One region of the Frateuria sp. GZRR33 genome, then DNA from elsewhere that is predicted to be linked to it. Evidence: predicted binding sites of a transcription regulator. Region 1 holds the regulator's gene; each other region holds the start of a gene.
The links. Region 1 encodes FliA, which starts transcription of late flagellar genes. Its sites were predicted from a motif close to TAAAGTTTNNCNNNCNNNGGCCGATAA; they were not measured.
Positions count from the first base shown of each region.

Region 2: a site for FliA is predicted at 5,516-5,542, ahead of ACFWZU_RS06695 (glycoside hydrolase family 31 protein). Genes of this name have one in related genera too.
Region 3: a site for FliA is predicted at 6,345-6,371, ahead of ACFWZU_RS01495 (HD-GYP domain-containing protein). Genes of this name have one in related genera too.

Region 1 is NZ_JBHZGK010000002.1:372,896-382,564, reverse strand. It holds gene ACFWZU_RS04140 (chemotaxis protein CheA) at 1-1,511, opposite strand, end outside; gene ACFWZU_RS04135 (protein phosphatase CheZ) at 1,514-2,155, opposite strand; gene ACFWZU_RS04130 (chemotaxis response regulator CheY) at 2,152-2,559, opposite strand; gene ACFWZU_RS04125 (RNA polymerase sigma factor FliA) at 2,607-3,410, opposite strand; gene ACFWZU_RS04120 (MinD/ParA family protein) at 3,412-4,356, opposite strand; gene flhF (flagellar biosynthesis protein FlhF) at 4,353-5,789, opposite strand; gene flhA (flagellar biosynthesis protein FlhA) at 5,910-8,003, opposite strand; gene flhB (flagellar biosynthesis protein FlhB) at 8,016-9,152, opposite strand; gene fliR (flagellar biosynthetic protein FliR) at 9,157-9,669, opposite strand, start outside.
Region 2 is NZ_JBHZGK010000004.1:164,613-174,281, forward strand. It holds gene ACFWZU_RS06685 (MFS transporter) at 1-772, opposite strand, end outside; gene ACFWZU_RS06690 (Six-hairpin glycosidase-like protein) at 873-3,044, opposite strand; gene ACFWZU_RS06695 (glycoside hydrolase family 31 protein) at 3,153-5,489, opposite strand; gene ACFWZU_RS06700 (alpha-amylase family glycosyl hydrolase) at 5,777-7,207, opposite strand; gene ACFWZU_RS06705 (TonB-dependent receptor) at 7,539-9,669, opposite strand, start outside.
Region 3 is NZ_JBHZGK010000001.1:331,493-341,161, reverse strand. It holds gene ACFWZU_RS01530 (penicillin acylase family protein) at 1-998, shown strand, start outside; gene ACFWZU_RS01525 (DUF3224 domain-containing protein) at 1,313-1,702, opposite strand; gene ACFWZU_RS01520 (YciI family protein) at 1,836-2,261, shown strand; gene ACFWZU_RS01515 (RNA polymerase sigma factor) at 2,394-3,647, shown strand; gene dapE (succinyl-diaminopimelate desuccinylase) at 3,845-4,978, opposite strand; gene ACFWZU_RS01505 (Spx/MgsR family RNA polymerase-binding regulatory protein) at 5,092-5,448, opposite strand; gene dapD (2,3,4,5-tetrahydropyridine-2,6-dicarboxylate N-succinyltransferase) at 5,445-6,272, opposite strand; gene ACFWZU_RS01495 (HD-GYP domain-containing protein) at 6,423-7,538, shown strand; gene glnD ([protein-PII] uridylyltransferase) at 7,579-9,669, opposite strand, start outside.

The DNA of each region.
Region 1 (9,669 bases):
TCCAGTTCGCTGCCGTGGCCCAGCTTAGAGCGCACCTGCAGCGTGCCGCCCAGCTCCGCCACGCGGGTCTTGACCACATCCATGCCCACGCCGCGGCCGGAGATGTCGGAGATCTGCGCGGCGGTGGAAAAGCCGGGGCGGAAGATCAGCTCGTAGCACTCGTTCTCGGTCAGGCGCGCGGCCTGGGCCTCGTCGATGACGCCCTTCTCGACCGCCTTGCGCTTGAGCACCTCGGGATTCATGCCGCGGCCGTCGTCGCTCACCGCGATGACGATGCGCTCGCCGCGCTGGCTGGCGGACAGCCGCACGATGCCGCGGCGGGACTTGCCCACCCTGGTCCGCTCCTCGGGCATTTCCAGGCCGTGGTCGAGCGCGTTGCGCAGCAGGTGGATCAGCGGATCGGCGAGCGCCTCGACCAGGCTGCGGTCCAGGTCCGTGCCTTCGCCTTCGGTGACGAGGTCCACTTCCTTGCCCAGCTGGCGGGCGAGGTCGCGCACGATGCGCGGGAAGCGCTGGAACAGGCGGCCGACCGGCTGCATGCGCATCGCCAGCACGGCGCCCTGCATCTCGTCGGCGACACGATCGAGCTCGGCCGCGGCCTGCGCCAGCGTTTCGTCGCCGCTTTTCTGGGCCAGGCTCTGCAGGCGGTTGCGCACCAGCACCAGTTCGCCCGCGCGGTTGACCAGCGCGTCGAGCCGGCCGGTGTCCACGCGAACGCTGGTTTCGGCCGCCGCGGCGGCGCGGGCCGGGGCCGGGGCCGGGGCCGGCGCAGGCGCAGGCGCAGGCGCAGGGGCAGCAGGCACCGGCGCCGGCACGGCGCCAGGCGCACCGCCCTTGCCGTGCAGGTTGTCGAGCAAGGCCTCGAATTCGTCGTCGGCGATGCTGGTGCCGGGCGTCGGCGCGGCGCTGGCACCCGGCGCGGCAGTGCCGTGCAGGTTGTCCAGCAGCGCTTCGAACTCGTCATCATTGATGGTCGCGGGCGCAGGCGCGGCCGGCGGCACGGTGCCTGGCGCGGCGGTGCCATACAGGCTGTCGAGCAGGGCTTCGAATTCGCTGTCGTCGATGCTGCCGTCGGCCGGCGGCGCGGCGACCGGCGCGGCCACCGGCGGCGGAGCCGGTGCGGGCACCGCGGCGCCGGGCATCAACCGCTTGAGCAGCGCCGGCGGCGGCATCGCCATGGAGGCGCCGCTGCGCAACGCATCCATCATCGCGTTGAGCAGGTCGAGTGCTTCGAGCAGCGCATCCATCCGCGCCGAGTCCAGCACCAGCGCGCCGTTGCGGGCGACGTTGAGCAGGTCCTCGGCGTGGTGGCACAGCTGCACCATCGGATCGATGGCGAGGAAGCCCGCGCCACCCTTGACCGTGTGGAACGCGCGGAACACCGCGTTGAGCAACTCGGCGTCGCGGGGGTTGGCCTCCAGCTCGACCAGTTCTTCCGACAGGCGCTCGACCAGCTCCCCGGCCTCGACCAGGAAATCGTCGCGCAGTTCGGCGTCGAGCGAGGGGTCCATGCTCAGAACCCGAATTCGCTGAGCAGGCGGTCCGCCTCGTCCTGTCCGGAGATCTTCTCCACCACCGGCGGCGGTTCGCGACCGGAGAGCGCGCCGGTCAGGCGAACCAGTTCCAGCAGCGACGCCTCGACCGACTCGATGAAGTTGACCACCTTCTTGATGCGCTGGCCGGACAGGTCCTGCCAGGACTGCGCCATGACCATGTCGTTGAGGCCGTCGCGGCAGTTGCCGGCGAACGCGTTGGCCTGGCGGGCCAGGTCGGCGACCGGGTCGCACGGCGCGGCCGAAGCGAGCACCTGTTCGGCGCTCTGCGCCAGCGCGTCCGCTTCGGGGCTCATGCGCTCGGCGAAGTCGATGCTGCGATGGGCCGCCTGCGCGCTCATCTCCAGCACGTCGTTCAGGTGCTTGCGCACGTCGGCGACCTTGCCCGGCACGCCTTCCTGCGCCAGGTCGTTGCCGAGCCGGCTGACCGCGCCATGCAGGTCGCGCGCGAGCAGGCCCAGCGCACGGAACAGGTGCTGCTCGCGCTGGCGCACCAGCGCGTCGAGCGCCTGCTCGAAGGCGGCGCCGTCCTGGCTGTTGAGCAGGTCCTGCAGCTCGACCGGCAGCGCGCTCTCGTCGAAGGTGGAGAGGACGGCGCTCATGCGCTGGCCCCCGCGGCGGCGAGGCGCTCGAAGATCTTGGTGAGCTTCTCCTTGAGCGTGACCGCGTTGAACGGCTTGACGATGTAGCCGTTCACGCCCGCCTGGGCGGCGGCGATGATCTGGTCGCGGTTGTTCTCCGCGGTGACCATCAGCACCGGCAGGCCCTTGAGCGAGGGCTCGGCGCGGATCGCGCGCAGCAGGTCGATGCCGGTCATGTTGGGCATGTTCCAGTCGGTCACGACCATGTCGAACGGCTGGCTTTTCAGCATGGTCATCGCATTGTTGCCGTCGTCGGCTTCCTGGATCAGCGTGTTGGTGAAGCCCAGCTCCACCAGCAGGTTCCTGACGATGCGCCGCATGGTGGAGAAGTCGTCCACCACGAGGATTTTCATGTTCTTGTCCATTTTTTCCTCTGGAAAAAGGGGAATGGGGAATCGTTAATGGTCAATCGTCAGCGGGGCGAGGAGCGATCGGGTTGGGCACGGCGGCTTTTGCCTTTGCGATTGCCCATTTCCGATTCCCCATTCCCATCCCGCCAATCGCCCAGGCGCGCGCGCAACCGCACGATCGCCTGGCCATGGATCTGGCACACGCGCGACTCGGTCACGCCCAGCACGGCGCCGATTTCCTTCAGGTTCAATTCCTGCTCGTAGTACAGCGACATGACCAGTTGCTCGCGCTCGGGCAGGCCGGAGATGCCGTCGATCAGCGCCTGGCGCAGGCCTTCCTGTTCGATGCTCTCGGCCGGACCCAGGTTGCCCTGGTCGACCACGTCGAAGGCCGGCGCACCGTCGCCGTCGTCGGGCGCGGTCAGGCTGAGCAGGCGCGCGCTGGCGGCATCGGCGAGGATCTGGTGGTACTCCTCCGCGCTCACGCCCAGCCGCTTGATCACCTCGGCGTCCTCGGCGTCGGCGCCGGTCTCGATCTCGATCTGGCGCACCACCTCGGCCACTTCGCGCACCTTGCGATGCACCGAGCGCGGGGTCCAGTCGGTCTTGCGCAGCTCGTCCAGCATGGCGCCGCGGATGCGGATGCCGGCGTAGGTCTCGAAGCTCGCCGAGCGATCGGTCGCGTAGTGCCGCGCGGCCTCGAGCAGGCCGATCATGCCCGACTGGATCAGGTCGCCCACGTCCACGCTCGGCGGCAGGCGGCCCATCAGGTGATAGGCAATACGCCGCACCAGTGGCGCGTGCTGGCGCACCAACTCGTCTGCACTCTGTTTTTGCAGCTGGAGATATTCCGATGCCACGCTCATGTCACCACCCCGACGCCGTCACGGCCTGGCCACCGAAAAACGCGATGCGGTCCAGGCCCGCGCGCGCGGGTTCCTCCCAGTTATCGACCGCACCCGCCAATTGCTTGAATGCCTGCGACGAACGCGCCGCCGGCCACAGGTCCACCACCGCGCTCTGCCGGCGGATGGCCTGCTTGAGCCGCTCGTCCTGCGGCACGAAGCCGAAGAAATCCAGCACCACGTCCAGGAAGCGGTCGCTGACCTTGGCCAGCTTCTGGTGCAGCGCCCGGGCCTCGCCCAGGTTGCGCACCAGGTTGGCGACGAAGCGGAAGCGACGCACCCCGAAGTCGCGCGAAAGCACCTTGATCAGCGCGTAGGCGTCGGTGAGCGAAGCCGGTTCGTCGCAGACCACCAGCACCACGTCGTCGGTCGCGGCGGCGAACATCGCCACGTTGTCGGACAGGCCCGCGGCGGTGTCGACCAGCAGGTAGTCCGGCGGCCTGGGCAGCTCGTCGAACGCGCGGATCACCGCGGCATGCTCGCCGTTGCCCAGTTGCGCCAGGCGCCGCGCGCCGGATCCGCCGGGAATGACCTTCAGCCCGTGCGGCCCCTCCAGCACCAGCTCCTCGAGCGTGGCGGTACCGTCGAGCAGGTGGCCCAGGTGGCGCGAGGGCGCCAGGCCGAGCAGCACGTCGACGTTGGCCAGGCCCATGTCGGCGTCGAGCAACATCACGTCACGGCCGGCCATCGCCAGGCTCATGCCGAGGTTGACCGCCACGGTGGTCTTGCCGACGCCACCCTTGCCGCCGGCCACCGCGATCGCGCGGCAGCGGCGGCGCGGTGCGCCGGCGTTGGCCGCCTGGTGCGGCCGGTGCGGTGCGGGCGGCGCGCTGTCGCGCTCGCCCGTGATCGCGTTGAACATGTCTTTCAAGCCCCACGCCTGGTTCATTGCAAGGATTCCGCTCATGCCTGGGCCACCATCGTCCCGAAGCGCTCGGCCAGCACCGCCTCGTCGGCGGCCGGCGTGTTGCCCTTGAGCGCCTGCGCGGCGCGGCATACCAGCAGGCGTGCGTCGGCGGCGGCGATGTCCTCGGGCACGCGCTGGCCGTCGGTGGTGTAGTCCAGCGCCAGCCGGTGGCGGATCAGCACCGACAGTGCGCCGCCGAGGCTGGGCGCCTCGTCGAGTTTGGTCAGGATCGCCGCGTGCGGCTTGACCGGCAGGTACGCACGCACGGCGTCGTCCAGCGACTGCGCCTGCGCGTTGGCGGCCAGCACCAGGCAGGCGCGCAGCTCGCCGGCCTCGCGCAGCGCGTCGAGTTGTTCGGCCAGCCGCGGGTCGTTGCCGGCCAGGCCGGCGGTGTCGACCAGCACGGTGTGGCAGCCCTTCAGCAGTTCCAGCACCTGGCGCAGGCTCTGCGCGTCGTAGGCCGGATACACCCGCACGCCGAGCAGGCGACCGTAGTGCTCCAGCTGCGCGGCGGCGCCGATGCGGTAATGGTCGGTACTGACCAGCGCGACCTGCGAGGCGCCATGGCGCACCACCGCGCGGGCGGCCAGCTTCGCCAGCGTGGTGGTCTTGCCCACGCCGGTCGGGCCGACCAGCGCGGTAACGCCGGCCTCATCCGAGCGGCCGCGGCCGCTGACGGCGATGCCACGGCTCAACATGCCCAGCGGCAGGTAGCGCGCCTGTTCGGGCGTCATCTGCGGCGGCAGCTCGTCGGCCAGCGCGCGGGCGACGTCGGCGTCGATGCCGAGCCGGGTCAGCTCGCGCAGCACGCGGGTGTGCATCGGCTGGCGGCGTTCCATGTCGTTCCAGGCCAGGCTGGAGAGCTGCATCTCGAGCATCTCGCGCAGGCTGGACAGCTCGGCGCGCATGCGCACGGTGTCCTGCGCGGCGCGCTCGATAAGCGGGTGGACGACCGGCTCGGCCGGGATCTCCGGTGCTTGCTGCGGCTGCGGCGCCTGCGCCCTGGCCTGGACCAGGCCCTCGGCCTGGGCGCCGGTCGCGGCGCGCGGCGCGCGAGGTTCGGGCCGTGCCGTCTTGTGTGCTTCCCCGGACGCGACCGCCTGCGCGGGCCGCGGGGCAGCCTCGGCGGGCGACGGACGAGTGGCGGGCGCCAGCGTTTCGACGCGGGCCTCGCCCACCGGGGGCGGGGGCGGCGGCGGATTCGCCGCGGCGGCACGCGGCGGCAACGCCGGCGGCTCCACGGCCGGCGCAGGCGCCGCGCCATGGCGCGCGGCCTCGCGCACCAGCGCCTCGTCGTAATCGACGGCGGCAATGATCTCGATGCCCTCGTCAATCCTGCGCGTGGACAGGATCACCGCATCCGGGCCCTGCTCCTCGCGCACTTCGCGCATCGCCTGGCGCATGTCCGGCGCTACGAAACGTTTGATCTTCATTGCTTGCTCCGCAAGCGGGAATGGGGAATGGTCAATGGGGAATGGTTGAAGCGGTTCGCGCCAACCCATGGCGTGCGCGCTTTTGCGATTCCCGATTTGCTATTCACGATTCCCGGCTCCTCAACGTCCCAGCGCCTGGACCAGCCGCACCCTGCGGTTGTCCGGCACCTCGTTGTAAGCCAGTACGTGCAGGTTCTGTGCCACGTGGCGGGTGAAGCGGGCGAGCCACGGACGAAGCTGCGGCGCGACCAGCAGCACGGCCGCTTCGCCGCTCATTTCCTGGCGCCGCGCGGCGTCGGCGACGCTCTGCTGCAGGCGGTCGGCCAGGCCCGGTTCCACCGCCGCGCCGGCCACGCCGCCGCCGGAGAGCGAATTCATGAGGATCTGCTCGAGTTCCGGCGCCAGCGTGATGACCGGCACCTCGGTACCCAGGCCGGTGATCTCCTGCACGATCTGGCGGCCCAGCGCGACGCGCACGGCGGCGGTGAGCATGCCGGGATCCTGACTCTGGCCCGCGTGCTCCGCCAAGGTTTCGACGATCGTGCGCATGTTGCGAATCGGCACGCGCTCGGCCAGCAGGTTCTGCAGCACCTTGACCACCACGCCCAGCGCCATGCGCTTGGGCACCAGGTCCTCGACCAGCTTGGGCGCGGTCTGCGCCAGGCGGTCGAGCAGTTGCTGCACGTCCTGGTGGCTGATCAGTTCGTGCGCGTGGGTTTGCAGGATGTGCGACAGGTGCGTGGCCACCACGGTGGCCGGATCGACCACGGTGTAGCCCAGGCTCTGCGCCATCTCGCGCTGGCCCTGCTCTATCCATACGGCTTCCAGGCCAAACGCCGGGTCCTTGGTCTGGATGCCCTGCAGCGGCCCGTGCACGCGACCGGGATTGATCGCCAGCAGCCGCTCGTTGTGCACCTCGGCCTCGCCCATCGGCACGCCCATCAGGGTGACGCGGTAGGTATTGGGTCCCAGGTCCAGGTTGTCGCGGATGTGCACTGCCGGGACGAGGAAGCCGAATTCCTGCGACAGCTTGCGTCGGACGGACTTGATCCGGCCCATCAGCTCGCCGCCCTGGTGCGTGTCCACCAGCGGGATCAGCCGGTAGCCGACCTCCAGCCCCAGCGGATCGACGCTGGCCACGTCGTCCCAGTTGAGTTCCATGCGCTCGGCCGGGACGGCGGGCGTCGCGGCCGGCTCGGCGACCGCCTCGGCGAGCTTCTCCTTCGTCTCGCGCTCACGCTTGATCATCAGGTACGCCGCGCCGCCGCAGCAGCCGCCGAGCAGCAGGAAGGCGAGGTTCGGCATGCCCGGGATCAGGCCCATCACGCCCAGCACCGCGCCGGCCACCGCCAGCGCGCGCGGCTGGCCGAACACCTGGCCGATCACCTGCTTGCCCATGTCCTGCGACTTGGACACGCGGGTGACGATCACCGCCGTGGCGATCGAGAGCATCAGCGCGGGCACCTGCGCGACCAGGCCGTCGCCGATGGTGAGCAGGGTGTAGGTCTTGGCCGATTCGCCGGCGCCCAGGCCGTGCTGGAACATGCCGACGAAGAAGCCGCCAATGATGTTGATGAACAGGATCAGGATGCCGGCCGTGGCGTCGCCGCGGACGAACTTCGAGGCACCGTCCATCGAGCCGTAGAAGTCCGCTTCCTCGCGCACTTCCTGGCGGCGCTCGCGCGCCTGCTCCTGGGTCAAGAGGCCCGCGTTGAGATCGGCGTCGATCGCCATCTGCTTGCCGGGCATCGCGTCCAGGGTGAAGCGGGCGGTCACTTCCGACACGCGGGTGGCGCCCTTGGTGACCACCACGAAGTTGATGATGGTGAGGATCGCGAACACCACCAGGCCGACGGCGAAGTTGCCGCCGATCACGAACTCGCCGAACGCCTCGATCACCTTGCCGGCCGCCCCCGGACCGTCGTGGCCATGCAGCAGCACCACGCGGGTCGAGGCGATGTTCAGGGCGAGACGTAAAAGAGTCGCCATCAGCACGACCGTCGGAAAAGCGGCGAATTCCAGCGGCCGCATCACGTAGATCACCGCCAACAAAATGACGAGCGACAGCGCGATGTTGAAGCTGAACAGCATGTCCAGCAGGAACGGCGGCATCGGCAGCATGACCATCGCCAGCATCGCCAGCATGACCACCGGCGCGCCGACGCCGCGGCGTCCGAGCTGCTTGAGAGATTCCATTGCGCCAGCGGCGGCCATGCGTCGTTCCCCTTAGATCTTGTAAGGGCCCATCAGGTCAGGATCGACCTCGGGCCTGGGCGCCGGCGGCGGCTCGTCGCCGCGTGCCGTCGCCTGCTTCAACTGGTAGACGTAGGCCAGCACCTGCGCCACCGCCACGTACAGCGAGACCGGGATTTCCCGGCCCAGCGAGGTGGTGGCATACAAGGCGCGTGCCAGCGGCGGCGCCTCGACCATCGGGATGCGGTGGCCGCTGGCCACCAGGCGGATCTGCTGGGCGAGCACATCCACGCCCTTGGCGATCACGCGCGGCGCGCCAGTGCCGTTTTCGTCGTACTTGAGCGCGATGGCGAAGTGGGTCGGGTTGGTGACGATCACGTCGGCCTTGGGCAGCTCCTGCATCATCCGGCGGCGCGACATCTCGAACTGCACCTGGCGGATGCGGCCCTTCAGTTCCGGGTTGCCCTCGGTCTCCTTCGACTCGTCCTTGAGCTCCTGGCGCGTCATGCGCAGGCGCTTGGCGTGGTCGAACTTCTGGTAAAGCGCGTCCGCGCCGCCGATCAGCAGGAGCAAGGCCCCGAACAGCAGCGCCGAGCGACCCAGCAACGACATCGCGCGGGCCACGCCCAGGGCCACGTCCGCACGGCCCAGCGCCTGCAGCTCGTCCACCGAGTGCTTGAGCAGCAGCGCCAGCGCGCCGCCGATGAAGAGCAGCTTGACCAGCGACTTCACCAGCTCGACCAGCCCGCGCATGGAAACCAGCCGGCCCAGGCCGGCGACCGGGTTGAGCCGGTCGAACTTCGGCTGCAGCGCCTGCCCGCTGAAGTGGATGCCGCCCAGGAGCACCGGTCCGGTCAGCGCCGCAAGGATCGTCGCCAGCGCCACCGGCATCAGCAGCATCATCGCCTCGCGCACCGCCATGCCGAGTACGCGTGCGGGCAGCGCATCGGAGAACAGGGCCTCGCGGCTGTAGGAGAGGCCGAGGCCGTAGATGGTGCGCGCGTGTGCCATCGCGCCTTCGCTACCGGAGAGCAACGCTGCCACGCCGGCCAGCACCACCAGGGCGCCGGAAAGGTCCCGTGATCGGGGTACGTCGCCTTTTTCGCGGGCCTCTTTGAGCCGTTTTTCCGATGGTTGTTCTGTGCGTTCCTGGTCGTCGTTCTCGGCCATGACATCAGCCTCCGACCAGTTCGTGCATCAGCGACCAGGCGCTGTCCTGCAGCGTTTCGAACGCACCCGGGAGCGCGCGCAAACCCATCCACAGCGCGATCGACCCCAGGCACAGGGTGATCGGGAAGCCGACCGCGAACAGGTTCATCGAAGGCGCTGCGCGACTGATCGCGGCAAAACCGATGTTCACCACCAAAAGCGCGGTGACCGCCGGCAGCGCGACGCGCACCGCGCCGGCGAAAAGATGCGTGCCGAACAGCACCACCGCGTGCAGCCCTTCGGCATTGATCGCGACGGGGCCTGGCGGCAGCGTCTGGAAGCTGTCGGCCAGCAGCTGGATCAGCCGCAGGTGGCCGTTGAGCGCCAGGAACAGCAAGGTCACCAGGACCATGTAGAACTGGCTGAGCACCGGCGTACTGCCGCCGCCGCCCGGATTGACCACTTCGGCGAAGCCCAGGCTCATGCCCTGCCCTACCAGCTCGCCGCCAAACGCCACCGCCTCGAACACCAGCTTGAG
Region 2 (9,669 bases), on a different contig from region 1:
GCAGGTACAGCTCCTTCTCCAGTCCGAAGTGGGCAATGGCGAACAGCAGCGCGGCGCCCAGCGCCAGCAACAGCGCGCCCAGGCGCCATGCGCCGGAGGTGTCGGCCGGCGTGTCGGCGGGTGCCTGGTCGGCCTGTTCACGCAGTTGCCGTGGCGGATATTCCGGGCTCGTGGCGATCGTCCAGAGCACCGCGCCGAGCAGCACGACGCCGCCGGCATAGAAGGCGTATTTCACCGTGTCGGGCACGCCGCCGGCGGGTGCGACATTGGCCACGCCGGATCGGGCCAGCAGCCAGGGCAGGGCGGAGGCGACCACGGCACCGACGCCGATGAAGAAGCTCTGCATCGCATAGCCAAGCGGCCGTTGGCGCGGCGGCAACTGATCGCCGACGAAGGCGCGGAACGGTTCCATGGACACGTTGATCGAGGCGTCCATGATCCACAGCAGCCCGGCGGCGATCCAGAGCGAAGGCGCATTGGGCATCCACATGAGCGCCAGCGTGGTGAGCATCGCGCCGACCAGGAAATAGGGGCGGCGACGGCCCAGCCGGTTCCACGTGTGGTCGGACAGGTGTCCGACGATCGGCTGCACGATCAGGCCGGTGAGCGGGGCGGCCACCCACAGGATGGGAATGTCCGCCACGTCCGCACCCAGGGTCTGGAAGATGCGGCTGACGTTGGCGTTCTGCAGGGCGAAGCCGAACTGGATGCCCAGGAACCCGAAACACATGTTCCAGATCTGCCAGAAGGACAGGGTGGGTTTGTTGCTCATCCGGGGCTTCCGTAGCAGCGGGTTTCGGTAGGAGCGCACCCTGTGCGCGACCGCTGGCAAGGTGGTCGCGCAAAGGGTGCGCTCCTGCGGTGGGTCGTGGTCAAAGCGGCGCGATCAGCAGGTCGCCGACGTCGGCGTGATTGAGCGCTCCGGCGTCACCACCCGCGCCACCGGTGTAGTGGGCGTTGTGGCGCAGGTAGCTCATGTTGAAGCCGTCCTCCAGGCTGAAGTGGCAGCGTGCGCCGGCCTTCGCGGTGAAGTCGGCCCAGGTGGAGTGCTGCTGGCGGACGCTGTGCGGCATCACCAGCGGCAGACGCTGCACGCTGCCGTCGCCGCAATCGACCACCAGCCACTTCACCGCGGCGGTGATGCCGGTGTTGATCGGGCCTTGGGTATTGGCGTAGTCCAGCATGGCGCGATAGCGGCCGCTGGCCGGCGCGGTCCAGTGGCGCGGCCAGGCACCGGCGACCTTCGCGCGATCGCCCACGCACGCCTCGGGACTGGGCAACGACTCGATGCCGTGGTCGTCGACCTGGGTGACACGGATGCATTGCAGCGAGTCGCTACGTGCGAGCGTCGCGCTGCCGTCGATCGCGCCATGCCGGCGTCCGTTGACGTAGAGCACGCCCTTGCCCGGGCTGCGCACGCGCCAGTGATCGCCATCGGCCTGGACCGTGGGCGCGGCCGGCGTGGCAGGTGCGTACAGCGGCGTGTCGGTACGCAGTGGTTGCTCGGGAACGTTGATGGCTTTGAGCATCACCACCGTGTGGTCCGGTTCCTGACGTGAGGAGGCCGCCACCAGCAGGTTGCCGTCCAGCGCGGGCGGCCGGCGCAAGGTGATGCGGCGGTCGCGCAACTGCAGGTCGATGTGGTCGGCGTCGCCAAACAGCGTCGGGACCAGCGACACCGGCAGCTTGGGCTCCACGCGGCCATCGGCGGTCAAGCCGAAAACGCCCTCGATCGCGATGTCGAGAAAACCCGCCACCGACCAGAGTTGCCGCGGCGAGTTGACCACCGGGCCGCTGAGGGCGCCGTCGTCGAGGTGGATGCCCTGGGTCAGCAGCTCGTAGTTCTCCATGTTGGAGCCGGCGAGCGCCGCGCCCCGGACGACCGAACGGATCTCGTGCGCGATGCGCGCCGGGTCGTCCACTGCCCGTGCCGCGCGCAGCGCGTAGGCGCTGACGAAAGGCCAGATCGCACGGTTGTGGTAGATCGGCTGGTCGGCGCGCTCGGGCCAGATCACCGGGCTGCCCGAGGCCCAGGTCGGATAGTTCGCCAGCGCCTGGCGCGCGCGCGCCGGATCGGCGACGCCGCTGGTGATCGCCAGCGAAAGGCCGAGCAGGTCGTAAGCCTCGACCGGCAGGCCGTCGCCGCCGAGGTAGCTCATGTAGAGGCCGCGATCGGCACGCCAGAAGTGCGCGTTGATCGCCGCCTTCAGCGCCGTGGCCTGCGCGCGGTAATCGGTTGCGTGCCGGTCGCCGTGCCGCCCGGCCAGGTCGGCCGCCAGCTCGAGCGCCTGGTAGTGCAGAACATTGGTTGAAAGCGCGAAGGACTGCGCGATGAACACCACGTCATCGGCAGTCCAGGCGGGATAGGTCTGTTCGCGCCAGTCCAGGAACGAGGTTTCGCCGCGATAGAGGCCCAGCGCCGGGTCGAAGGCGTACCGCCGGTCCTGCGCCAGCGTATCGTCCAGCGCCTGGCGCACCCTGGCCGCGAAGCCGGCGTCGTCCAGCAGGTGCCGCGCGCCCAGGAACCACACGATGCGGTCGGTGCTGATCGGCCAGCTGCCGCCCGAACCGGTGTCCTGCATGACGTACAGGCCCTGCGGCGCGGAGGGCACGCGTACCCCGGAAAGCTTGAAGTCCAGTCCGTTGCGTGAGCGCGCAGGGTCGAAGCGCCACAGGCCCAGGTCGATCGCGTACGAGAGATCGCGCGTCCATACGTAGGGCCACTTCTCGCCCGTCTCGAAACACAGGCAGGGGATCGGCTGGCCGTGGTCGAACGCGCCGTCGCGGATGGCTCCCACCGAGTCCCGCTTGAGGTCGTCCTGCGCCATCGCGTAGAGGCCGTCGAACAGCGGGCTGGCGGTAGCGGCCTCGAACGGTGGCGTGGGAATGACGCGCTTGCCGGTCGGCCATTGGAGCAGATAGCCGTCGTTGGGTTCGCGCTGCATCGATACGTGGACGCCATGCCAGTCCAGGCCTTCGCGCCAAGGCTTTTCGGAAAGGTTCGGGCCGGTCGCCATCGAGGCCATCAGCAAAAGGCTCAGCATGGGTGTAGGAGGCTCCCTGCAGGCATGGACGTGCGTGGGCCACTTCCCGTGGGAAGCGTGCCGCGGTGACGGGGCCGTGCGGGCGCGGCCCCGGTAGCGATATTCGGCTTACTTCACCACGTCAAGCGTGACGGTCTGGCCCTTGCCGGCGGCCACGCGTACCCAGGTCACCGGGCCGAAACGGTCTTCCCCGACGGCCCAGCCGTCGTCGTCCGAGGCGCGCAGGGCATCGGCGCTGGCGAAGGCTTCCAGCACACGGCCGTTGCTGCGAACCGCGCGCGCGGGCTTGCCGTGGAACTTCAGCAACCAGGACTTCAGCGCCGGCTGGTAGCTGCCCTGGGGTGCGGCGATGGCGAAGGCCACGCTGTCCCCGTGGGCTTCCAGCCGCATGGACTGCAGGAAGTATTCGCCCTGCTCGTAGCCGTAGGTCTTGCCGTCGTCGTCGTAATAGTCGAAACCGGTTGCGTGGTCGGCCGGGAACAGCTCGACCGCCAGCTCGCTGAGCGGATGCTGCCCGACGTAATCCATCACCGGCGCGACCGGGATGATGGCGCCTTCGCGGATGTACAGCGGGATGTCGCTCCAGTGCGTGGCATCGGCTACGTGCTCGATGGTCTGGCCGCCGGCGTAGTGCCTGCCACTGAACCAGTCGATCCACTCGCCCGCGGGCAGGTAGACCGGCTTGGCCGTCTGGCCCTGCTCGACCACCGGCGAAACCAGCAGGCTGTCGCCGAACAGCCAGGCATCGATGTCGTTGCGCAGGTTGGCGTCATTCGGCCAGTCGAACAGCAGCGGACGGACCAGGCCGACGCCGGTCGCCCGACGCTTGTGCTCGTAGCTGTAGATGTAGGGAATCAGCGACTGGCGCAGGCGGATCGCGGCGCTGGCGGCCTTTTCGGCATCCGTACCGTACACCCACGGCTGGCGGTGCTGGCCCAGTTCGCCATGGACACGGAACACCGGCGTGAACGCGCCGAACTGGATCCAGCGTGCATAGTTCTCCGGCGTCGGGGTGCCGCCTTTGAAGCCGCCACCGTCCATGCCCCACTGCATGGCACCCACGTTGATCGCGCTCAGCATGCGCTGGCGCTGGCCGGCCATGGAAGCGAAGCCGGTGCGGATGTCGCCGGACCAGATGCCGTAGGCGTAGCGCTGCGCACCCAGGTAGAAGTTGCGGTTGAGCGACCACACGCGCTGGTCGGAGATAGCGCGCTGGCCGTCGTAGAGCGCCCGCTGCATGTCCATGTGCTGCAGGTCGACGGCGACGTCGTCGGCCTCGTCGTTCCACCAGCCCACGATGCCGGTTTCAAACGAGTGCTGGAGCGCGGCATTGAAGAACCACTCGCGCGCGGCCGGATCGGCGAAGTCGAGCTCGCGCACGGTCTTGCCGGAGAAGTAGTCCGGCGCCGGGTCGCTCTGCGCCAGCCAGTAGCCGTGTTCGGTGGCCTCGCGGCCCTCGACCGTGTCAACGTGAATGCGTGGCTTCATGATGCCGGTCAGGTGTACGCCCTGGGCGTCGAGCAGGGCCTTGAGCTTGCCGCTGTCGCCGTCGGGAAACTTGTGTTCGTTCCAGCGGAACTCGCCGTAGTTGTCCTCGCCCCAGGCCTTCCAGTCGAAGTCGAGGGTGAAGTTGTCCAGCGGGATGTGGCGCTCGCGGTAGCCGTGGACGATGTCCAGCAGTTCCTTCTCGTCGATGCCCCACTGGCTGTTGGTAAAGCCCATCGCCCACTTCGGGAACAGCGGACTGCGGCCGCTGACCTGCGCCAGCGCACCGAAGATCGCGTGCGGGTTGCCGAGGAAGACGTAATAGTCCAGGCCGCCGTCGAACATGCGCGCGTCGATGCGCGTGTCGCCCAGCGCGATCTGGCCGCCGACGCCGTCGATCAGTACGCCGTAGCCCGCGGTGGTCCAGACGAACGGTGCGCCGGCGTGGCCCTGCTCACCGGCGGTGACCGGACGGTAGCCGTCGCGCAGCAGGCCGGCGGTGGCCGGCTCGGTGGCGTCGAAGCCGCCGATGCCGTACATCGGCTCGCCCTTGGCGTGGATCAGGCTCAGGCGGCCGTGGGCCAGCGAGGGCAGCGCGAACTGGCGCAGCAACGGCGCCTGACCCGGCACGCCGATGCGCAGCTCGCCGTGTTCCTTGTCCCACACGGCTTCCAGCTGCGCGGAGTGCAGCCGGGCGCCGTTCGTGTCGTGGGATACGTCGGCGCCGGGCCGGCTCGTTGCCTGCAGGGCCGGATCGATCACGATCGTCGGCGCCGCCGCGTGGCCGGCCTTGCGGAACTGCACGTGCAGCGTGGCGGGCGCCGTCAGTTCGACACGAACCGTATCGGCACCCAGCGGGATATCGAAGCCCGGCGCCGCCGGCGTGATGGAAGCGGGGCTGGCCAGCGCAGCGTGCGCCCGGGCCTGGGAAAGCGATGCAGCAGCGGAAGAGGGGGACACCAGCGATACTCCGACAACGAACAACGTGATCGGCCCCATCGACGCGCGCTTGAGCTTTGTGAAGAGCGCGTGCAGGCGACCGGAACCGGACCCATAGTAGGGGCCAGTGCGCGCATCGCGACACCCGTATGCATACGTATTCATTCTTGACATGGCGCGGTTTTCCGATGGTGCAGCGCACGATCCAGACGTGCGCGGGGCGGACAGAAAAACGGACTCATCCGTACCGCGCGCCGCAGGGTTTTCACCCTCCGTAGACGCCCGGAGCAGCGGCACGGACACGGACCTCACTGGAGCACCACCGAGGCGTAGGCGGGCAATCGCAACGTGCCGGCATCGATGCGCGCATCGGCCACGCTGGCCAGGCGCACCCGGCTGAAGTGCGCGAGCGTACCGGCAAGTTTCAGTGTCTGCGGCCGGTGCGAAAGGTTGTGCACGACCAGCACGTCGTCGCCGGCGCCGGCCAGTTCCCAGGTGGCGAGGGAGGGACTGGGGACGACCGGAACGCTCAGCGACCCCTTGCGCAGTACGGGCAGCTCGCGGCGCCAGCCGATCAGCGTGCGGTACCAGGCCAGCAGCGAGTTCGCATCGTCCTGCTGTGCATCCACCGAGACGTCGGCGCCGTCACCGGCGGTGAACCGCTTCCAGCGGCTCTGGCCCGCGCCGCCCGGATCGCGGTGCCAGCGCATCGGTTCGCGCAGGTCGGGATCGGGCTTGCGTCCACGCATGCCCAGTTCCTCGCCGTAATAGATGAAGGGTTCGCCGGGCAAGGTGAGCAGCATCGCGGCGGCCATGCGCATGTGCTGCGCGTTGCCCTCGAGCTGACTCATCACCCGTTCCTGGTCGTGGTTGGAAAGGAACGGTGCATCCCGGCCGGCAGGTATCGACACCGCGATGTGCCGGAGCAGGGCGCCCAGCGCTCCCGCGCGTTCATTGCGCGCGCTGGCGACGAGCTGGCTGGCCAGCGGGAAATCGAACACCGCATCCAGCGGGCCGAACCATGGAGCGAGCTCCCTGGGTTCCTCGCGCGTGACCTCGCCGATCAGGTACACATCCGGGTCCGCCTGCTTCATGGCGCGGTGGAAGGACGACCACCATGCCAGGTTCTCGCGCAGGACGGCCGGATCGTTCTTCTGCGAGGCGAAGTCGTAGTAGACGTGCTGTGCCGCGTCCAGGCGAAAACCGTCCGCGCCCTGCGCGAGCCAGTATCGGCCCACGTCGTCGATCGCCTCGCGCACGGCCGGCGTGTCGAAGTCCAGATCGGGCATCGCGCCGGTGAAGGTGCCCAGGTAATGCTGCTTGCCCAGGGCGTGCCAGGCCGGCCCGCCGGTGGCGCTGGTCGCCTGCAGCGCGGCGCGCGGCCCGGCCCAGGTGTACCAGGCGTGGTGCGGATCGGCCGGATCCCGGGCGGCGAGGAACCACGGGTGCTGGTCGCTGGTGTGGTTGACCACCAGGTCCAAGATCACGCGGATGCCTCGCGCATGGGCCGCATCGACCAATCGATGGAAGTCGGCGAGCGTCCCGTACTGGGGATTGATCGCGCGGTAATCGGTGACGTCGTAGCCGTGATAACTGGGCGAGGAATGGATCGGCATCAGCCAGATGCCGTCGACGCCAAGCGACTTCAGGTAGTCCAGCTTGCTGGTCACGCCGCCCAGATCGCCGATTCCGTCGCCATCGCTGTCGTACCAGGCACGCACGAAGATCTCGTACCACACGCCCGAGCCCCTGGACCGGTCCGGGGGCTGGCCGGTCGAGGCGGGCGGCAAAGGCGTCGCTCCGGTGTCCACCGGGTGAGCCGCCGGCAAAGACGCGCAGCCGGCCAGGCATAAAGCGCAAGCAAGCAGCGAAATGAGCGGGGTGCGTCGGATCGGCATGAAGCTCCTGCTGGTGGCGGCACCGGGGCGGTCTGACCATACGACCGGCACCACCCCGGACCTCGCACTCACGGACGATAGGCGCGTGCCTGCGGCAAACCCGTGTAGCGGACTGCCCCAAAAAAAGACCTGCCGGCGAACCGGCAGGTTTGGGGAGGTGCAGCTATCGACTTCAGAACTTGTACGTCACGCCGAGCTGGTACGTCCGGCCCCACTCGATGTATTCGAGCGGGCGGTCCTTGGTACCCGCGTAAGTCCGGTACGGCGCGTTGGTCAGGTTGCTCGCCTGCAGCTGCACGCTGAAGCCCTCGAGCTTGCTGCCTTCGGCGAACGTGTAGTCGACCTGGGCGTCGAAGATGTTCTCGCCGACGACGTAACGCAGCGTGCGGTTGCCGTTGAAGTTGCCGATCTCGCCGATGAAGTCCGAGCGCTTGCGTTCGCTGATGCGCGCACCGAACCCGTTCTTCTCGTAGTAGGCCGTCAGGTTGTAGACCCGCTTGGACAGGCCAGGCAGGTCGATCGGGCCGCTACCGACGCTGGTGGCGTTCTCCGGCGAGCGGATCGAGATGTTGCTCTTGTTGAAGCTGGCGCTGGCGAGGATGCCGAAGCCGTCGAGCGCGGGCGTGATGACATTCAACGGGACCGAGGCGGAAAGCTCCAGGCCCTTGAGCGTGCCGCCCTTGCCGTTTTCCGGCGCGGTGAAGGTGCCGGTCGTCAGCGCGGGCGGCGAACCGGCCGGCGGGACGTAGCCTGCCACCAGCGAGGAGTAGTCGTAGCCGTCGCGCGTCTGGGTATAGATGTAGCTGGTCAGCTGCTTGTAGAAGAACGCGGCAGCCACGTAGCCGGTCGTGCCGAAGTAGCGCTCCCACGACAGGTCGAAGGCGTTGGCGCGCCACGGGTCCAGTCGCGGATTGCCGCCGCTTGCGCCCGGCTTGCCGGTGGCCGTGTCGATGCCGAAGTCGAGCGAGGCGCGCATGTCGTCCATGCGCGGGCGGGCGACCTGCTTGGCCAGCGCCACACGCAGCATCTGGTTGTCGGTCAGGGAGAAGGCCAGGTTCAGGCTGGGCAGGACGTCGGTATAGGTCTTGCCGCCGGACACCGGCTGGATCTGGCTGCCGACCGGCTGCGTGCCGTTGAACACGCGCGAGGTCGAGGACTGGTCGGCGCGCTGGACCTGCACGCCCACGTTGCCGCGGACGGGAACGCCCCACACCGTGTCGATGTCCGCCATCGCGTAGGCGGTGGTGATCTTCTCGTTCAGCGTCCACGCCTTGGAGATGAGATAGGACTGGTCTTCGTTCGGCTCGAAGGTCATGTAGCGGGCCACCGCACCCGGTACGTTCCACGCCGGGATGAGGCCGACGCCGGCAAAGCCCAGGTCGACCAGGCCGTACTGCAGGTCACTGGCGATGGGGGTGTCGCCCTGCGCGCCGACGTTGATGTTGCCTTCGGGCTGGTGCTTGCTCTTGTTGCGGTCGGCGTAATTGACGCCCACCTCGATGTCCGGCAACACCGACGCCACGCTGTCCGGCAGCGGAATCGTCGCACCGACGCGGGCGCTCTTCAGCTCGTCGGTGACGCGCGGAGTCTTGCCGTAGCCGGAGCCGTAGATGGTGTTGCGCAGGTAGAGCTGGCTCGGATCGGAGTAGTCCAGCGACGGGTCGAGCTGCGAGAAGTCGTCGCCGTGGTAGCTCAGGTGCAGCGTGTCCAGCTGCGGCGCCGGCACCAGCTGGGTGTTGTTCTCCAGGTTCACCTCGTTGCGCTTGGCCTTGGAGTAGCTCAGGTCGGCGACCAGGGTCACGTCGCCCACGTTGAACAGGTTGTTCCAGCCGGCCGCGTTGATGGTGTCGTGGCGTTCGTTGTACATGCCGCGCACCAGCGGGTACAGGTTGGCCGCCGTGCCCCCGGTGAAGGTGCCGTTGCCGTTGACCTGCGGATCGGTGACCTGGATGCGCCCGTAGCCGCCGTTGTAGTCGCCCAGGTTCACCTCGAACTGGTTCGCGGTGTCCTTCTGGGTCGCCTTGGTATGGAACAGGTCCAGCGTGCTGGTCCAGGTGTCGTTGGGCTGCCACTGCACGGTGGCCATCATGCCGTCGCGCTTGGTGTAGCCGGTGCGCCGGAGTGCCTTGATGCCTTCGGAGTACCACGTGCCGGCCGCCACGCCCGGCCGCCAGTCTTCGCCGACTTGCTCCCACGGCTCGTACAGGCCGACCTGGTTCTCCTGGGTCGGGGTCTTCGAATGCGCGAAGCCCAGCGCGATGCCCAGGCGGTGGTCCATGAACTGGCCGATGTAACTGGCGTTG
Region 3 (9,669 bases), on a different contig from region 1:
TCGGCAGCGAGCCGCAGCAGCCGGCGGACTGGTCGCAGGCGGGCACTGGCTGGCAGGGCTGGGCGCCGCCCTCGCAGTACCCGCGCGTGGTCGACCCGTCCGGCGGGCGGCTGTGGACCGCCAACAACCGCACCGTGGATGGTCCCGCGCTGGATCTGCTCGGCAACGGTGGCCATGACCTCGGCGCGCGGGCGCAGCAGATCCGCGACGATCTGCGGATGCACAGCATGTTCACCCCCGGCAACCTGCTCGACATCCAGCTCGACGATCGCGCGGTCTTCCTCACCCCTTGGCAGCGGCTGCTGCAGGACACGCTGGCGGGGACCTCCGATCCCGCGCTCGAGGCACTGCGCGAGCGCACCGCGAACTGGCGCAACCGCGCCGCACCCGACAGCGTGGACTACCGGCTGGTGCGCGCCTTCCGCACGGAAGTGCACCGGCTGGCGCTGGCGCCGTTCGTGGCGACGGTCAAGGCGCGCTACCCGGACTTCTCCTGGCCTTCGGGCACCGGCAACGCGGAGGCGGCCGTGTGGTCGCTGCTGCGCGACCAGCCCGCGTGGCTGCTCGACCCGCACTACCGCAACTGGAACGCGCTGCTCCAGGACGCCGCGCGCCGCGTGGCCACGGAGCTGGGCGGGCAGCCGGGCGGGCTGGCCGCGCGCACGTGGGGCGAGGTCAATCCCGCGGATATCCACCACGCGCTCTCGCCGGCACTGCCGCACTTCCTGGCGCGCTTCCTGGACATGCCCGACACGCCGCTGCCGGGGGACGCCAACATGCCCCGCGTGGCCGCGCCCGGTTTCGGCGCCTCCGAACGGCTGGCGGTTTCGCCCGGTCACGAAGCGCGAGGCATCCTGGAGATGCCTGGCGGCCAGAGCGACAACCCGCTGTCGCCCTATTACGGCGCGGGACACGCGGAATGGGTCGACGGCCGACCCACCCCGCTGCTTCCCGGTCCCGCCAGGTGGACCCTGACGTTGAGCCCCGGCACGCCGTAAAGCGCCCCTCCGGGAGAGAGCTTGGGGTGAGGGGGCGGCCTGGCGAAAGGCTCACCGGCAGCCAGCAGGGGCTTCGAGCTGGAAGCAATGGCCAGCTTCCCCGCGAGCCCCGGCCCCTCACCCAAACCCTCTCCCCGGAGGGGAGAGGGCTTCAATGCGGCTGCGGCTTCCCAGAGGGAACGAGCATAGCCTTTGCTCCCTCTCCCCTCCGGGGAGAGGGCTGGGGTGAGGGGCCGGGGCTCGCGGAAGCCCGCTCGTCAGACAGCAACCTCCCGGAAAGCCACCGCCATACTGGCGACGGCACGCGAAGAGCTTTACGCCAATTCGTACTCCAACGCGCACTCGTGCCGCCCCTGCTCGATGCGGATAGCCAGCTCGCCCTTGATGCCCACCAGCTCCCCGGTGCCCGAGTCCGGCACCACCGACACCCGCAGGCTTGGTGCGCCGCGCTCCATCAATCCGTAGTGCATCAGCACGAAACTGCCCTGCCGCCCGTGCAGCGACCCGCTTACCCGCTCGATCGCCACGTAGCCGGCCGAACCGGGCACCCCGGTGCCCGCCGAGAGCATCTCGCCCAGGCTGGTGGCCTCCAGATCGCCCTGGAAGCGCTTGTCGATCGACAGCCGACCGAGTTGCGCTGCTTCGGTGCCGGGCGCGGCTGGCTGTGGAGCAAGCTTCACGTCGAAGGTTCCGCTGGCGTGCATGGGTCACTCCCGGTCGGTGATGGCGGCCGTCCATCATGCCGCAGGCGCGGCGCGACGCGATGTCGAAAATGCCGGCGCCCGCGCGTCGTATCAACGGAAGCCGGCATCCGCCGGCGCACGAAGGAGAAAAGCGATGCGCTGCATGGTGATGGTCCGCGCCACGGCCGAATCGGAAGCCGGCGTGATGCCGAGCGAAAAGCTCATGCGCCAGATGATGGCGTTCAACGAGGAACTGGTGAAGGCGGGGGTGATGCTGGCCGGCGAAGGCCTCAAGCCCAGCGCCGCTGGCAAGCGGGTTCATTTCGCCGGCAACGGCCGTAGCGTGGTCGACGGACCTTTCGCCGAGGCCAAGGAGCTGATCGCCGGTTTCTGGCTGTGGCAGGTACGCTCGATGGACGAGGCGCTCGAGTGGGCGCGCCGCTGCCCGCCGCCGTTCGAGGGCGAGTGCTCGATCGAGATCCGGCCGCTGTTCGAGGCCGACGACTTCGGCGAGGCGATGACACCCGAGATGCGTGAGACCGAAGAGCGCCTGCGCGCCGAAGTGGCCGGCAAGACGTGAACCCACCGCCGGAAGAGCCCACGTCTGGCCGATGCTTGCCCTGATCCCCAAAAAAGGCATCACCCGAAGTGAGCTCCCGCGAACGGCGACGCGGGCTTGCCGGCCCCTGCGCGCGGTGGTCTGATCGGCCGCATGAGCCAAGCCGAGACCCACCGCGCGATCGAAACCGTCTGGCGTCTGGAAGCGCCCAAGCTGGTCGCCGCGCTGATCCGCGTCGTGCGCGACATCGACCTGGCCGAGGAGCTGGCACAGGACGCGCTGGTCGCGGCGCTGGAGCGGTGGCCGACGTCGGGCGTGCCGGACAACCCCGGCGCATGGCTGATGACGGCGGCCAAGCGGCGCGGCATCGACTTGCTGCGGCACCGCCAGCTGGTCGAGCGCAAGCACGCGGCGCTGGATGGCGACCCGGAGCACGAGGCGTTCACCATGCCCAACCTCGAAGCGCTCGACGACGACATCGGCGACGACCTGCTGCGGCTGATCTTCACCGCGTGCCATCCCGCGCTCTCCACCGAGGCGCAGGTGGCCCTCACCCTGCGCCTGCTCGGCGGCCTCACCACCGCGGAAATCGCCCGCGCCTTCCTGACCGCCGAGCCGACCATCGCCCAGCGCATCGTGCGCGCCAAGCGCACGCTGGCCGACAGGCGCGTGCCGTTCGAGGTCCCGCGCGGTGCCGAACTCGAGGCACGGTTGGCGGCGGTGCTGGGCGTGATCTACCTGGTCTTCAACGAGGGCTACACCGCCACCGCCGGCGACGACTGGATGCGCCCGGCGCTGTGCGAGGAAGCCCTGCGCCTGGGCCGCACCCTGGCCGGGCTGATGCCACGCGAACCGGAAGTACTCGGGCTGCTTGCACTGATGGAGATCCAGGCTTCGCGCAGCCATGCACGCGTGGGCGCGGATGGTCGCCCCGTGCTGCTGCTGGAGCAGAACCGCGCATTGTGGGACCAGTTGCTGATCCACCGTGGACTGGAGGCGCTGGAACGCGCCGGCCGCCTCGGTGGCGCCGAAGGCCCGTACGCGCTGCAGGCAGCGATCGCCGCCTGCCACGCGCGTGCGACCACGGCCGAGGCCACGGATTGGCCGCGCATCGCCGCACTCTACGCCCGGCTGGCGCAAGTGGCGCCTTCGCCGGTGGTGGAACTCAACCGCGCGGTGGCGGTGTCCATGGCCGAGGGCCCTGCCGCGGGGCTGGCGCTGGTCGATGCCTTGCGTGAGGTCGCGGCGTTGGCCGGCTATCACCTGCTGCCGGCGGTGCGCGGCGACCTGTTGGCCAGGCTTGGGCGAAGCGACGAGGCTCGCACTGAATTCGAGCGCGCTGCGGCGCTTACGCACAACGCGCAGGAACGCAGTGTCATGCTGGCGCGTGCCGGAGCGTGTGGGTGACGGCGGCGGGTTGGGCAGGGCTCCCCGCCAAAGGCGCCCCCATCCGCCCTTCGGGAACCTTCCCCCGCAGTCGCGGGGGAAGGATCGGCAGCGTCTTCCCCCGCGACTGCGGATCGGCAGCGCAAAACCACCCATCGAGCCTTCCCCTGCGAATGCGGGGGAAGGTGCCGGCAGGCGGATGGGGGCGCTCTTGCGCCTTAGCCCAGCAACCTTTCGCAGATCGCCTGGTATAGCCCCGGCAACCGCTCCAGGTCGGCTACCGCCACGCACTCGTCCACCTTGTGGATGGTCGCGTTGACCGGTCCCAGCTCCACCACCTCGGCGCCCAGTGGCGCGATGAAACGCCCGTCGGACGTCCCGCCGCCAGTGCTCTGCTCCGGCTCCATGCCGCATAGCTCGCGGCACACGCCGAGCACGGTTTCGCGCAGGCGGCCACCCGCGGCGCTCAGGAACGGCTCGCCGGAAAGATTCCAGTCCAGCTGCCAGTCCAGGCCGTGGCGCTCGAGGATGGCCTGAGTGCGCGCGCGCAGTTCAGCGGCACCGCTGGCGGTCGAGTAGCGGAAGTTGATCTGCGCGACGAGCGCGCCGGGAATCACGTTGGTGGCGCCCGTACCGGCGTTGAGGTTGGAGATCTGGAACGAGGTCGGCGGGAAGTCCGCGTTGCCCTCGTCCCAGCGGGTAGCCACCAGTTCGGCCAGCGCCGGGGCGAAGGCGTGGATCGGGTTCCTCGCCTTTTCCGGATAGGCCACGTGGCCCTGCACGCCACGCACGCTGAGCGTGCCAGAAAGCGAGCCGCGGCGGCCGACGCGGATCAGGTCACCCAGCCGCTCCTTCGACGAAGGCTCGCCGACCACGCACCAGTCCAGCCGCTCGCCACGCGCGCGGAACGTCTCGGCTACGCGACGCACGCCATCGAGGTTGGTCGGACCTTCCTCGTCGCTGGTCAGCAGCAACGCGACGCGGCCGGCGTGTTGCGGGCGCGTCGTCACGAATTGCTCGAGCGCCAGCACCATCGCGGCGACCGAACCCTTCATGTCGGCGGCCCCCCGGCCGTAAAGGCGGCCATCGCGCACGACCGGCTCGAACGGCGGGCTCTGCCACGCGTTCTCCGGACCGCTGGGCACCACGTCGGTATGGCCCAGGAAGACCAGCGTGGGACCTTCGCCGCCGTGCGTCGCCCACAGGTTGCCGACCTCGCCATGGCGCAGGTGCTCGATGGCAAAGCCCGCCCGTGCGAGCCGTCCAGCGATCAGCGCCTGGCAGCCGGCATCCTCGGGGGTCACCGAGCGGCGGCCGATCAGGTCACGGGTCAAGTCCAGTACGTCGCTCAAGCGAAACTCCCACCTGCTTACGAAATCCCTGTAGGAGCGCACTTGTGCGCGACCGGGTGCATGGCGGTCGCGCACAAGTGCGCTCCTACAGGAAGACTCCCGACGCGGGAACTTTATTTGCCGAACAGCTTCTTGAACCCGTTGTCGGTAAAACCGACGCTCACCGCCCCGTCGTCCTGCACCACCACCGGCCGGCGCACCAGTGCCGGGTATTCCTTCAGCAGCAGCGTCCACTCCGGATCGGAACCGGGGTTCTTGCGCTGCGGCAGCAGGTTGCGCCAGGTGGTGGAGGACTTGTTGACCAGTTTCTCCCAGCCTCCCAGCTGTTGCGCCCAGGCCTTGAGCGTCGCCGCCGGCACGGGATTGGCGCGGTAGTCGACGAACGCGTGCGGCACCTCGAAACGGGCGAGCCAGTTGCGCGCCTTCTTGCAGGTATCGCAGTTCGGCAGGCCGTACAGCGTGACGGTCATTGCGCGCTCCTCAGCAGCTCGTTGATGCCGGTCTTGGCGCGCGTCTTCTCGTCGACCTGCTTGACGATCACCGCGGCGTACAGGCTGTGGCTGCCGTCCTTCGCCGGCAGGCTGCCGGCGACCACCACGCTGCCGGCCGGGATGCGGCCGTAGCTGACCTCGCCGGTGGCGCGGTTGTAGATACGGGTGGACTGGCCCAGGAACACACCCATGCCGATGACGCTGCCCTTCTCCACCACCACGCCCTCGACCACTTCGGAGCGCGCACCGATGAAGCAGTCGTCTTCGATGATGGTCGGGTTCGCCTGCAGCGGCTCGAGTACGCCGCCGATGCCCACGCCGCCGGACAGATGCACGCGCGCGCCGATCTGCGCGCAGGAGCCGACCGTCGCCCAGGTATCGACCATGCTGCCGGCGCCGACGTAGGCGCCGATGTTGACGTAGCTAGGCATCAATACCGCATCCCTGGCGACGTGCGCGCCCCGGCGCACCAGCGCGCCCGGCACGATGCGCGCCCCCAGGCTCTCGAGCTCCGCGTCGTTGCCATGGCCGAAGCGCAGCGGCACCTTGTCGAAGGCCAGCGCGGCGCCACCGTCGACCACCCGGTTGCCGTTGATCCGGAAATACAGCAGCACAGCCTTCTTGAGCCACTGGTTGACGGTCCAGCCGCCGTGCCCGTCCGGCTCGGCCACGCGCTGCTCGCCCTGTTCGAGCAGCTCCATCACCTGCCCAAGCGCCGGACGCAGGTGGGTTTCGATCTCGCTCTGGGTGAGTTCGCTACGGCGCTCGAAGGCGTCGTCGATCAGGGTCTCGATGGCAGGCATGGCGGCTCGCAGCAAGGGGGTTCGGGAAGCGCCCCAGTATACGGAGAGCCACCGCCGCACACCCCGCCTAACTCAAGTTTGTGCCGGTGTTGCCGATTCCCATTCGCTCCCCGCGGCTCACGCGAACGCGGGAGACGGAGAAACAGAGCCATGCCACGGCGTCCGATCGACCCGGCCGAGATCACGGTCGGCCAGCCCCTGCGATTCAATGCCTACGACGCCCGGGGCAAACTGCTGATGCCCCTGGGCCAGGTGATCGGCACCGAGGCACAGCTGGAGAAGCTGCTCGAGCAAGGCCTGTTCTACGGGTCGGAAGAAGAATGCCGCGGCCCCTTCCTGCCGCCCCCGCCTTCGCCGCTGGCGCTGGTGCTCCAGGCGCGCGAACAACTGCAGGCGCTGCTGGCCGACCCCTCGCCGACGGACTTCCCCGGCACGCTGGCCGAGATCGCCGAGCGGGTGCGCGAGGCTTGCCGCCGGAACCCGGACGTGGCGCTGGCCAGCATCCTGCTGTGTCCCGAGGGGCCCTATGGCTCGCGCCATGCCGTCAACGCCGCGATCGCCTGCCAGCTGACCGGTACCGCCATGGCGCTGGAACCGGTCGAACTGGCGGCGACCGTGTCCGCCGCGCTGACCATGAACATCGGCATGTTCGAACTGCATGAGCAACTGGTCGCGCTGGAGGGGCCGCTTTCGGACGAACAACACCTGGCGGTGCGCGCACACTGCCGGCTCGGGGTGGCCCGACTGCGCGACCACGGCATCACCAGCGCCGCGTGGCTCAACGCCGTGCGCGACCACCACGAGCGCGCCGACGGCAGCGGCTACCCGGGCGGCAAGATGGGCGAGGAGATCGGCCGGCCCGCGCGCCTGCTGGCGCTGGCGGATGTCTATTGCGCGCGGGTCTCCGGACGCGACTACCGGCCGCCGCTGCAACCCACGCTCGCCTTGCGCTGGCTGTTCCTCAACGAGGGCGCCGCGCTGGACGAGCGGCTGGCGCGGATGTTCATCAAGACGCTGGGCATCTACCCGCCCGGCACCGGCGTGCGCCTGCGCAACGGTTCGATCGCGGTGGTCACCCAGCGCGGACCGGTCGGCCACCAGCCGGTGGTCGCCTCGCTCACCACTCACGACGGCCTGCGCGTGGGCTCCCCGATCCGCCGCCGCGGTGACGTGGAAGCGCACCACGTCAGCGAGGTGGTCGATCTGGCCGCGCTGGATATCGAGGTGGACATGCAAGCGCTGTGGGGTGCCGACGCAGTGGCGTGACCGTCGCGGTCGCGCACGGGTTTGCTCCTGCAGGGGCTTCTCAGCCGCCCTGCCCCAGGCGCGCCAGCAAGGCCCGGCGCAACTGCTCCTGCTGCGCGTCGTCCAGCGGTGCGTCATGACGGTCGGTGAGCTGGAAGAAATCCTCCACGCGCTCACCGAAGGTGGCGATGCGCGCGTCGTGTACGCGCACTTGCGCCTCGACCATCGCCTGCGCCACCGCAGCCAGCAGGCCGGGGCGGTCCGTGCACACCAGCGCCAGCTGGGTGCGGCCGCCGGCGGCATGGAAGCCGATCCGCGGCGTCATCTGGAAATGCTTGAGCTGGCGCGAGGCACTGCGTCGCGCCGGGTGTACCGGCACGGTCTGCGCCAGCGCGCGAGCCAGGCGCTGCTGGAGTTCGTCGGCGCGCGCCGGGGTGGCCGGTTGCTCCGTGTCGGTGTCCAGCAGCAGGAATGTGTCCTGCGCCATGCCGTTCGGCGAAACCAGCACGCGCGCCTCCAGCACCGACAGGCGCAGGCGATCGAGCATCGCGGTCACGGTGGCGAACAGGCCGTCGCGGTCGGGGGTGTAGACGAACAGTTCGGTGGTGCCGCGCACCGACAGCGGATGCACCGCGATCAGCGGCAGCACGCCGTCGGCTCGCAGGATCGCGGCGGTCTGCCAGGCGATCTGCTCGGGCCGGTGGCGCAGGAAGCTCGCCTGCGGGAAGCCGGCCCACACGCGCCCGACGGTGGCCGTGTCGAAGCCGTCCGCCTGCAGCAACGGCAGCGCGTACTCCTGGCATTCGCGCACGCGGGTGGCGGCGTCGCGGGGCAGTTCCACGTCGCTGCGCAGGGCGTAACGCGTGGCGCTGTAGAGGTCGGCCAGCAGGCGGTCCTTCCAGCCGTTCCACAGCCTGGGGCTGGTGCCGATGATGTCGGCGATGGTGAGCAGGTAGAGCTGGCCGAGCTGTTCGCGGTTTTCCACTACCTGCGCAAAGCGCGCGACCACGTCCGGGTCGGTGATGTCCTGGCGCTGCGCGGTGACGCTCATCAGCAGGTGGTGGCGCACCAGCCAGGCCACGCGCTCGACGTCGTTGGGCGGCAGCCCGAGCTTCGTGCAGAACGCCCGCGCCTCCTCCTCGCCCAACAGCGAATGGTCGCCGCCGCGGCCTTTGGCGATGTCGTGGAACAGCGCCGCGAGCAGCAGCACCTCGGGCGTGGGCAACGTCGGCCAGATCTCCCGCGCGAGCGGGAATTCGGCCTGCGCGGCCGGGTCGGCAAAACGCGCGACATTGTGCAGCACGCGCAGCGTGTGTTCGTCGACCGTGTAGACGTGGAACAGGTCGTACTGCATGCGCCCGAACACGCGGCCGAACGCGGGCAGGATCGCGGCGAGCAGGCCGTGGCGGTTCATCCGCCACAAGGCGTCCACCGAGCGGGCGCCCTGGCGCAGCAGGCGCAGGAACGCGGCAAGTACCTCCCTATCATCGGCCAGCGCGCCGTCGAGCTGCGCAGTGGCCTGATGGATGCGCCGCATGGTGTCGGCGGTGAAGCCGACGATGCCGGGCTCGTCCAGGCGCGCGAAGAAGGCCTCCACCAGCGCAGCGGGGCGGCGCAGGAACACGTCCGGGTCGCGCGCGGCCAGCCTCGAGCCGTAGCGCAGAAAGTCCTCGCCCACCGGCGCCGCCGTCTCGGCCGGTTCGAGCATTTCCTCGAAGCGTTCGACGATCTGCACGCCCAGCCGTTCGATCTGGCTCGCGGCGCGGTAGTAGCCCTGCATGAACTGCTCCACGCCCAGGTTGGTGGCGTGCTCGTCGACGAAGCCCAGTCGCGCGGCGAGCGCACGCTGGTAGTCGAACAGCAGCCGCTCCTCGGCGCGTCCGGCTTCCAGGTGCAGCGCGTAGCGGTAGCGGCGCAGGGTCGCTTCGGACTGCTCCAGGGTGGCGCACTCGGCAGGATCGAGCAGGCCCTCGCCGACCATCGCCTCGAAACCGTCGGCATGCGCCAGGCGCTTGCCGAGCCAGCGCAGCGCATCGAGCGTGCGCAGGCCGCCGGGGCCTTCCTTGATGTTGGGTTCGAGGTTGTAGGCGGTGTCGTCGTAGCGCGCGTGGCGTGCGTCGCGCTCGGCCAGGCGCACGGCGAGATAGGCGGA